DNA from 3 places in the Bradyrhizobium sp. DOA1 genome. Region 3 is predicted to be linked to each of the others. Evidence: predicted binding sites of a transcription regulator. Region 3 holds the regulator's gene; each other region holds the start of a gene.

Region 1 (3,275 bases), 100 kb from region 3:
GACCACGGTGTTGCCGAGGTCGCGAAGGCGCTTCAGCGTATCGAGCAGGCGGGCGTTGTCGCGCTGGTGCAGGCCGATCGAGGGCTCGTCGAGCACGTAGAGCACGCCCGTCAGGCCCGAGCCGATCTGCGAGGCCAGACGAATGCGCTGGCTCTCGCCGCCGGACAGCGTGCCGGAGGAGCGGGACAGGGTGAGATAATTGAGACCGACGTCGAGCAGGAAGGTGAGGCGCTCGCGGATCTCCTTCAGGATGCGGCCGGCGATCTCGTTCTGCTGTGTGTTGAGCGCATCGGGCACGGTCTCGAACCATTCGCCGGCCTTCTTGACCGACAGCTCCGAGATTTCGCCGATGTGCTTGCCGCCGATCTTGACGCAGAGCGCCTCGGGCTTGAGACGGAAGCCCTTGCAGCCCTCGCAGGGCACGTCGTGGAAATACTTCGCTAGCTCCTCGCGCGCCCATTCGCTCTCGGTCTCGCGATAGCGGCGGTTGATGTTGGTGATGACGCCCTCGAACGGCTTCTTGGTGTCGTAGGAGCGCACGCCGTCCTGGTAGGAGAATTTGATCTCGTCCTCGCCGGAGCCGTAGAGGAGCGCATCCTTGGTCTTCTTGGCGAGATCCTTCCACTTGGTGTCGAGCGTGAACTTGTAGTGCTTGCCGAGCGCGGTCAGCGTCTGCTCGTAATAGGGCGACGAGGACTTGGCCCAGGGCGCGATCGCGCCCTTGCGCAGCGACAGCTCCTTATCGGGAATGACGAGGTCCTCGTCGACATGCTGCTCGACGCCGAGACCGCCGCAGGCCGGGCATGCGCCGTAGGGATTGTTGAACGAGAACAGGCGCGGCTCGATCTCGGGGATGGTGAAGCCGGAGACCGGGCAGGCGAACTTTTCCGAGAACAGGATGCGCTCGGGGCCGCTCTTGTCGTGGATCTTCGCGGTCTTCTTTTTCTCTTCCGCGGGCGCGGCCGCCGGCGCATCGGCGAACTCGACGACAGCGAGGCCCTCGGCGAGCTTCAGCGCGGTCTCGAAGCTCTCGGCGAGGCGCTGGCCGATGTCGGCCCGCACCACGATGCGGTCGACCACGACGTCGATGTCGTGCGGAAATTTCTTGTCGAGGGTCGGCGCTTCCGCCAGCTCATGGAAGGTGCCGTCGATCTTGACGCGCTGAAAGCCCTTCTTGAGCCATTCGGCGAGCTCCTTACGGTACTCGCCCTTGCGGCCGCGCACGACCGGGGCGAGCAGATAGAGGCGGGTGCCCTCGGGCAGCGCCAGCACACGGTCGACCATCTGCGATACGGTCTGGCTCTCGATCGGCAGGCCCGTGGCCGGCGAATAGGGCACGCCGACGCGTGCCCAGAGCAGGCGCATGTAGTCGTAGATCTCGGTGACGGTGCCGACGGTGGAGCGCGGATTCTTCGACGTCGTCTTCTGCTCGATCGAGATCGCCGGCGACAGGCCGTCGATCTGGTCGACGTCGGGCTTCTGCATCATCTCCAGGAACTGGCGGGCATAGGCCGACAGCGATTCTACGTAGCGGCGCTGGCCTTCGGCGTAGATGGTGTCGAAGGCGAGCGAGGATTTGCCGGAGCCGGAGAGGCCGGTGAACACCACCAGCTTGTCGCGGGGAATCTCGACGTCGATGTTCTTGAGGTTGTGCTCGCGCGCACCGCGGATCGTAATTGCGCGCAGGCTCGAGCCCGCGTTCTGTTGTTGGCGCTTCGCCTTGATCACTTCGTCCATCCCGGTGGTCCCTTGGGAATCCCAAAGACGCGCGATCGCGCCAATGGTGAAGGCGCGCTTCGCCCGGAACCGGGATCGGCGCCGATGGGTATGTCAGCGAACGTAGGAAGAACGGGAGCAGATTTCCAGTGGCGTTTGCGAATCGTCAACGGAATGTTGGCGCGCTGGCGGCATCTGGCAGCAGGAGCTGCGGAACTGGGCTGCGAAAACAAAAAGGCCGGCGCGAGGCCGGCCTTTCGCGACGATGTGACGTCGGCGGCGAGGATCAGTACCTCGCAACCACCGGACCGCCGAAGGTGTAGTTGAGGCGAACCGTGGCCATGTCCACGTCATGCTTGATGCTGTCGGTACGGGTGGTCACGCCGAGGAAGGTAAAGGTCTCGTTGTGCCTGCCCATGAACAGGTGGTTGTATTCGACGCCGACCGACCAGTTCGGGGCGAAGCCGAATTCGATGCCGGTTCCGACGGAGCCGCCCCAACGCGTTTCGTTCGCGTTGTCGAGGGTGACGCCTGCAAAAGTGCCGCTGTACTTGCTGTGAGTGACGGCAGCGCCGCCCTTCACGTACCAGAGCACGTTGTTCCAGGCATAGCCGACCTGGCCGGTAAAGAGGCCAATGGCATCGATCTTGGTGTTGTTCACCAGCGGGGAGAGCGCGGCCGGGGAGCTCGTGTTCGAACCCTTCAGATCAGCCCAGTCGCCCTGAGCTTCGAGGCCGAACACCCAGTTGGCGGACTGCCAGCGATAACCGATCTGACCACCGACGATTGCGCCGGTCGCATTGTGACAACCCTCGGCCACGGCCGGGACGACGGCGATGAGGCCGAGACCGGTAAGATCCCAGCAATTGCGGCTCGAGGCACCGCCGGCGTTGGCGCCAATGTAAAAACCGCTCCAGTTGTAAATGGCCACCGGAGCAACCGGAGCCTTGGTGTAGGGGCGCGCCGCGAGATCGGCGGCCATGGCCGGAGCAAATGAGCTCAGTACAAGTAGGCTGGTCGAAGCGAAAAGAAGCTGTCTCATATCAACTCAATCCCCATTTTCTGCGTTGCCTTCCGTGCGGAGGGAAGGATTCGGACGCTAAGATCCGACAGATCGTACCTCAATTAAGCCGGAGGTTGTGTGCCCGAGAAGTCACAACATAAAGGGAAAGCGCGTCCTGATTTGGCAGTCTTATGCGTTAGGCCGGCACGCCAACAAACAAAAAGGCCGGCGCGAGGCCGGCCTTTCGTGACGATGTGACGTCGGTCGTCTGATCAGTACTTCAGCTCAGTACTTCAGCTCAGTACTTGGCGACGACCGGGCCGCCGAAGTGATAGTTCACGCCGACCTGGACGGTGTGGAGGTTGAGGGTGCCGGTGTTCACCGGAGCGCCCAGACCCGAGAAGTAGGTCTCGCCGCCGAGGCTGCGATAGAGATACTCGCCCTTGATCGACCACTGCGGAGCGAAGAAGGCCTCGACGCCGGCGCCAACGGTCCAGCCCGAATGCCACTTGCTGTCCGAGACGGTCACGCCAAGTGTGCTGACGCTGATCTTGTT
Region 2 (3,275 bases), 2.1 Mb from region 3:
GAGGTGAGGGCGGTGCTGTCTGCTTGCGGTGCGACGCTGAATTCGAGGCGCAGGCATTTTCCGGGCGGCTTTGCTGCGGCTGCGAGCCGCGCCACGGTTTGCACCAGCGTGTCGGTGGCGCGGCGGTTCTTGGCCGGATACCAGATTACGTAGATACCCGTCGGCCATTTCGCGAAGGCCGCCGCGAAGGCTTCGCCGAGCCGCTCAAACTCGTCCTTGGCCTCGAACGGCGGGTCGATCAGCACGAGGCCGCGCCGCTCTTTCGGCGGCACGAAGGCCGGCAGCGCCGTCCAGCCGTCGAGATCGACCACGCGAGCCTGTTCGTCGCGGCGCAGCACGTCGATCAATGCCTTGCGCGCCTTCGGCTCGAGCTCGCAGGCGACGAGACGGTCCTGCGGCCGGAGCAGGCCGCGCGCGATCAGCGGCGAACCCGGATAAGCCCTGAGCTCGCCCTTCGGATTGAAGGCACGGACGATGTCGAGATAGGGCTTGGTCAGCGCCGCAGTCTCGTTCGACAGCCGCGCCTGCATCAGCCGCGCAATGCCGGTCAGCCATTCGCCGCCGCGGCGGGCCTCGTCGCTGTCGAGGTCGTAGAGGCCGGCGCCGGCATGGGTGTCGAGGACGCGGAACGCCGCCGGCTTATCCTGCAAGTAAGTGAGGATGCGCGCCAGCACGATGTGTTTGATGACATCGGTGAAGCTGCCGGCGTGGAAGGCGTGGCGGTAGTTCATGGGAAGATGCGGCTCACAAAAGAGAATGGGCAGCATCTTCTACTCGTCATGCCCGGGCTTGTCCCGGGCATCCACGTCCTTCGCGCCGAGTTGTGAAACATGGATGGCCGGGAAGCCCGGCCATGACGGTGCGGCGCTAGGTGCGCAAAACTACCCGCCCCTGATCGGCGGCATCGTCACCTGATCGCGGCGGCAGGCGCGGCGCTCGAGCTCGTCGCAGGCGCGGAATTGCAGGTCCTTGCTGAGGCAGATGCGGACCTCGGAGAGCCGTGTCCGGTTGCAGGTGACCGAGACGGCGGCATTGCTGAGGCCGGGATTGGCCTTGACGAAGGCCTCCTCGACCTCCGCCGGCGCCACCGTCTTGGCCTGCGACAAATCGAGATATTCGGCCGGAATCTTGATCGCGGCGCGCGCTTTGCGGATCGTCTCGAAATAGCCGCGGCCCTCGAGCCCGGAGCAGGTGCCGTGCTTGTCCCATTCGTTGAAGATCAGGCCCGGCGCCGGCATCAGGTCGAGCATCGAGGAGACGATGCTGCGGTTCAGCCGAGGTGCCGGCCGCTGGCAATATTCGGGGAAGCCGTTTTCATATTGGGGCCACAGCCCGTGCACCACGAAGGCGTAGGGGCGACCGCCGCACTGCATGTGCGAGCGGCCGCCGCGCTCGGCAGCTTCCTCGCAGAAGGAGGGCGACCATGACAGCGCCAGCACATAGAAATCGAACTCGCCCGGCGCGTTCTGCCGCTTGTCCTGGGCTCTTGCGTCACCTGCGAACGAGCCGAGGCCAGCGACAACGAGCAGGGACAAGGTCAGCGAGATCACTAGGCGGGAGAACGAATGCAATCTGGAATGAAACATGACGACGCCCCTCAACTAGACTGTGCGAGGAGCCTAGCAGGCGATAGGAACATTTCAAGAACAAAATTGAGGCGACCGTCGCTTAGCGGCCGGATCGGTCAGATCAGGGCTTTGCAGCCCGGCAGGCCGGATTGTAGGCCCAGTTGCGGTCGACGCCGACAACGCACCATTCGACACCATTGCCATAGCCGGCAAAGCCGCCATCCTCGATCACCGAGAAGTGCACCTTGCGCACCTTGCCGTCATTGAGCATCGCCTCGCCAGTGCAGTACCGGCGCGGAATGTTGTCGGACTGCCAGGGGCGGAATGCGACCTCGCGAACGGCGGAGAAGCCGGTAATCTTCAGCGAGGAATTCCAGAACGTGCTTTCCTTTTCCCAGAACTGGGTGGCGATCGTCGGCAGCGCGCGGTCGCAATCGGCCACGGCGCCGTCGTAGCGCGGTCCGCTGAGCCAGAAATTCAGCTCCAGCGGATTGGCCGCCCTGGCCTCGCCGAGCGACAGCGCCCCGAACATGAGGCCGAGCAGAGCGGCAAAGCGGATCGATTTCAGGGACGGGGCGCGCATGATCAGTCCAGACGGTTGAAGTCTTGCGGAAACCGGACGGTGCCGCGAAGGCAGGGGGAGGTCAAGTGCAGCGCGGCAACACTTCGCCAGGAGTTGACCGCAACGTCTCTGCCGAGGGGACTTCAGTTCTTTTCATGGCAATCACGGCACCGTAAACTGCGGACCAGCCAATTGGAGTGACGGTAATGCGAATCATTGCGGCCGCGGGTCTTCTCGCCAGCCTGGTTGTCTCGGGTCTGACGGCGAGCCAGTCGGCGCGCGCCGATTACGTGCCGCCGTTCAAGGGCAACGACACCGGCGGCATCATCGCCTATTCCATGGCGACCCAGGTCGATGCGCGGCAGGTCGCGGTCGATCACTGCGCGCGCTACGGCAAGGTCGTGAAATTCCTCGGCGTGCAGGCCTATGAGGGCGGCTACATCTCGTTCTCCTGCCGCTGGGTGCCCTATGGCGCCGCCGAGCGGCCGATCCGCACGCTGTACTGACGCGCCGTCGGTACGCCGCAACACTCAGCCGGGAGCCTTCTCCATGACGCGCAAACTCGCTTTGCTCGGCTCGGCCGCTTGTCTCGTGTTGTCGGCGGGCAACGCCGGCGCCGACGATCTGCCGGTGCGCAAGCCCGGCCTGTGGGAAATGAAGCTGGTCACGTCAGGCTCGCCCGTGCCCGAGATGACCATGCAACATTGCACCGACGAGACCGTCGACAAGGAGATGAGCAACAACGTCTCCCCGATGGCCAAGCAGATCTGCGCCAAGCAGGAGATCAAGAAGACCGCGACCGGCTATGTCAGCGATTCCGAGTGCAGCGTCGCCGGCGTCAACACGACCTCGCATGCCGAGATCACCGGGGACTTCAATTCGGCCTACACGGTGAAGTCCTCATCGCATGCAAAAGGCGGCGTGGCCGGTGCGGCCGGCCGCGATACCACCGTAACGCTGCAAGCCAAATGGCTCGGGGCCTGCAAGCCGGACCAAAAGCCCGGCGACATCGTGATGCCCGGCGGCTTCAAGATGAACGTGCGCGACATGGACAAGCTGAAGGCGCTGCTGCCGAAGTAGGCTACGGCGCCTACACGGGAATCCGCACACTCGCCCTCAGTCCACCCATCGGGCTGTCGCCGAGC
Region 3 (3,275 bases):
GCGCGGCGCACGCAGCCGCCGGAAGCCATGTCGGCGATGGATGGCTATGCCGTGCGCGCGACCGATGCGGCAGCGATCAATTCCAAGCTCACGGTCATCGGCGAGGTTGCAGCAGGCCGGCCATTTGCCGGATCCGTTGGTACCGGTGAAGCGGTGCGGATCTTCACCGGCGGCGTCATTCCCGCCGGTGCCGACGCGGTCGTGATTCAGGAGGACACCGTCGTCGACGGCAAGCACGTGACGGTCAAGGAAGCCGCCATTACCGGGCGGCACATTCGCCCCGCAGGCGTCGACTTCTCCGAGGGCGACGTGCTGCTGCGCAAGGGGGCCCGCCTCACCGAGCGCGATCTGGCGCTCGCCGCCGCCATGAATCACCCGCAGCTTGCCGTTTGCCGTCGTCCGAAGGTCGCGATTCTCGCCACCGGCGACGAGCTTGTGTTACCCGGCTCGACGCCCGGCCACGGCCAGATCGTCTATTCCAACGGCTATGCCCTGCACGCGCTCGCCCGCAGCGAGGGCGCCGAGACCATCGACCTCGGCATTGCCGCCGACACGCTCGGGTCCACCGCCGCCGGCATCCGCCGCGCGCGCGAGAGCGGCGCCGACATCCTGGTCACGACAGGCGGAGCCTCTGTCGGCGACCACGATCTGGTGCAGCAAGCCCTTCGCGACGAAGGCATCGCGATGGCGTTCTGGAAGATCGCAATGCGCCCGGGCAAGCCGATGATGCACGGACGCCTGGGGGCGATGCGCGTGATCGGCCTGCCTGGCAATCCGGTTTCGTCCTATGTCTGCGCCTTCCTGTTCATGGTGCCGTTGATTCGCGCCCTGTCGGGCCGATCCGAGATTCATCATCGCCACAAGCGCGCCGTGCTCGGCAAGGACGTCGGCGCAAACGACATGCGCGCGGATTATCTTCGCGCGAGGCTGGAGGAGCGCGATGACGGCGCGCTCGTCGCTATTCCCGTCAACCACCAGGATTCCTCGCTGCTTGCAAATCTTGCTGCGGCACAGGCACTTCTCGTGCGCGCGCCGTTCGCCCCCAGGGCCGAAGCCGGCACGCCTTGCGAGGTGCTGCGCCTGCCCGCCTGAACGCATCCCCCACACGCGTTCCGCGAACTTTGCGGCGTTCACGGTAAATTAAGCAGTTGCGGAACATGTATCGAACATATAGTGTCCGTTCATGATTTGTTTCGAGGATGTAGCGGTTCGCCGCTCCAATACAGCGTCTCGGAATCGAACGACATCAACCGGGGGACTTTGGTCGAGATGTTAACGCGCAAACAATACGAGCTTCTGCGGTTCATCAGCGAACGTCTGAAGGAAAGCGGCGTGCCGCCCTCCTTCGACGAGATGAAGGATGCGCTCGACCTGCGCTCGAAGTCAGGCATCCATCGCCTGATCACCGCGCTCGAGGAGCGCGGCTTCATCCGCCGCCTGCCCAACCGCGCCCGCGCCATCGAGGTGATCAAGCTGCCCGAGCTCCAGGCCGCTGCCGGCAACCGCCGCGGCTTCACGCCGAGCGTGATCGAGGGCAATCTCGGCAAGATCCGTGCGAGCTCCAGCCCGCCCGCGGACGAGGGTGAGCGTCCGGTTGCCGTGCCCGTGATGGGCCGCATCGCAGCCGGCACGCCGATCGAGGCGCTGCAGACCCGCAGTCACACCATCAGCGTCCCGCCGGACATGCTCGGCTCCGGCGAACATTATGCGCTCGAAGTGCGCGGCGATTCGATGGTCGAGGCCGGCATCCTCGACGGCGACATGGCGCTGATCCAGCGCAACGAGAGCGCCGATACCGGCGACATCGTCGTGGCGCTGATCGACGACGAGGAAGCGACGCTCAAGCGCTTCCGCCGCCGCGGTGCCTCGATCGCGCTCGAGCCCGCCAACGCCGCCTACGAGGTGCGCATCCTGCCGCCCAACCGGGTGAAGATTCAGGGCAAGCTGATCGGGCTGTACCGCAAGTACTGACCGCCCGGCGGTCATTCGATACCGATGATCCCGATTGGAGCGGATGCGTCCGCTCCGGCTGGGCAGTCTTTCCGGACTTGCGCAGATTGTCCGGCCCTCATTCAGCACGACACACTCTGCGTGTCGCGGCCAAGCGCTCATCGCGTTTGAGCTCGAAAGATCGAGCAGACAAGGATTGCTCACCGCTCGCGGCCACAGGCGTTCGTGGTCCCCGAATGCGCTGAAATGAGCTTTGTTCCTAGTGAATCCGAAAAAGATAATGTGATCGCGTCTCGCGAACGTCAGCCGCAGATTCGCCTACAACCGAGCAGAGCGTTACGTGCTTCCACTCTGATAGAGGCTTGCGCCTCCGAAAGAGGCGCGGGTTGCTATCTTCGCATGAGGAGCACCCGATGTGTGACTACAGCCTGCATGCCGTTGCATCGCGTCCCGCCGAAGTCGGCGAGACGATCGTCTCCACGACGTTCCGCGGCACCTCGACGCGCGGCTTTGCTTCCGCGGCAGATCCGACCGTGGCCGTCTGCCTGTTGCCGGGAACGGAGCTCGCCTTCGCCGACAACGTGCGTTACGACAATCGCTGGATCTGGACGCGCACCATCAACTCCCGCGTCGGCAAGTTCGGCAAGATCGATCCGCACATTCCCGATCGCCATCACGACGCGATCGAATTTCCTGATGGCAAATACGTGCTGGTGACGCAGCTCGTCGAAGGCCAGCGCGCAACGGTGCTGCAACTGCCCGTGACGCAGCCGGTCAGCGAGCGCGAGCACAAGCCGCAGATCATCGCAGACAGCCGCCCGAGCCCAACGCCCCGCCTGCCGATCGGCTGATGCGCCGTCCCGGCCGTCCAGGTCGGAGACCAGAATTGAAATTGCCATTCGCCGGCCGCGGCCGGCGACATGGAGCGGTTTGGCGTTCGCGACATCCAACCAGCCGACCGAGTGCCCTTCCCCTTGCGCACGAAGTTTGGGCCGCCGTGCCTGAATTTTGAACGTCCGCTCCGCCGTCAAATGACCGATGCTGTCGGGGCCTGAGACAGCGGATATGGTCGATGAAAGCCTTCATACGCGTCGTCGAACTCTGGGTGCCCGATCGCACGCGCATGCGGCTGGAATTCGGCGGGGCCTCTACGGTGAAGGGCTGTCCGCGTTCAAGGCCGTGAGTGAGGATCTGCGCTTCGGTTATGACGAGGGGTTGCCCGGCAAAGCGTGGGCCAGCGGCCATCCGGTGATCCTCACCAAATTCGCCAACTCCTAATTCAAGCGGACCGATCAGGCGCTCGCAGCGGGCCTCACATGCGGCGT

Evidence for each region. The regulator LexA, encoded in region 3, represses DNA repair genes until DNA is damaged. The targets are predictions, from matches to a motif close to TGTTCNNNNTGTGTTCNG.
Region 1: a site for LexA is predicted at 1,834-1,851, ahead of uvrA (excinuclease ABC subunit UvrA). Genes of this name have one in related genera too.
Region 2: a site for LexA is predicted at 1,632-1,649, ahead of SE91_RS03765 (ribonuclease T2 family protein). Genes of this name have one in related genera too.

What each region holds. Positions count from the first base shown of each region.
Region 1 covers NZ_JXJM01000001.1:2,972,150-2,975,424, forward strand. Annotated here, with positions in the region: gene uvrA (excinuclease ABC subunit UvrA) at 1-1,737, opposite strand, end outside; gene SE91_RS14150 (outer membrane protein) at 2,003-2,758, opposite strand; gene SE91_RS14155 (outer membrane protein) at 3,018-3,275, opposite strand, start outside.
Region 2 covers NZ_JXJM01000001.1:808,459-811,733, forward strand. Annotated here, with positions in the region: gene SE91_RS03760 (23S rRNA (adenine(2030)-N(6))-methyltransferase RlmJ) at 1-731, opposite strand, end outside; gene SE91_RS03765 (ribonuclease T2 family protein) at 882-1,586, opposite strand; gene SE91_RS03770 (hypothetical protein) at 1,690-2,151, opposite strand; gene SE91_RS03775 (hypothetical protein) at 2,337-2,636, shown strand; gene SE91_RS03780 (DUF3617 domain-containing protein) at 2,680-3,210, shown strand; gene SE91_RS03785 (ATP-binding protein) at 3,221-3,275, opposite strand, start outside.
Region 3 covers NZ_JXJM01000001.1:2,868,445-2,871,719, reverse strand. Annotated here, with positions in the region: gene SE91_RS13630 (molybdopterin molybdotransferase MoeA) at 1-1,092, shown strand, start outside; gene lexA (transcriptional repressor LexA) at 1,270-1,971, shown strand; gene SE91_RS13620 (hypothetical protein) at 2,364-2,801, shown strand; gene SE91_RS37620 (hypothetical protein) at 3,016-3,228, shown strand.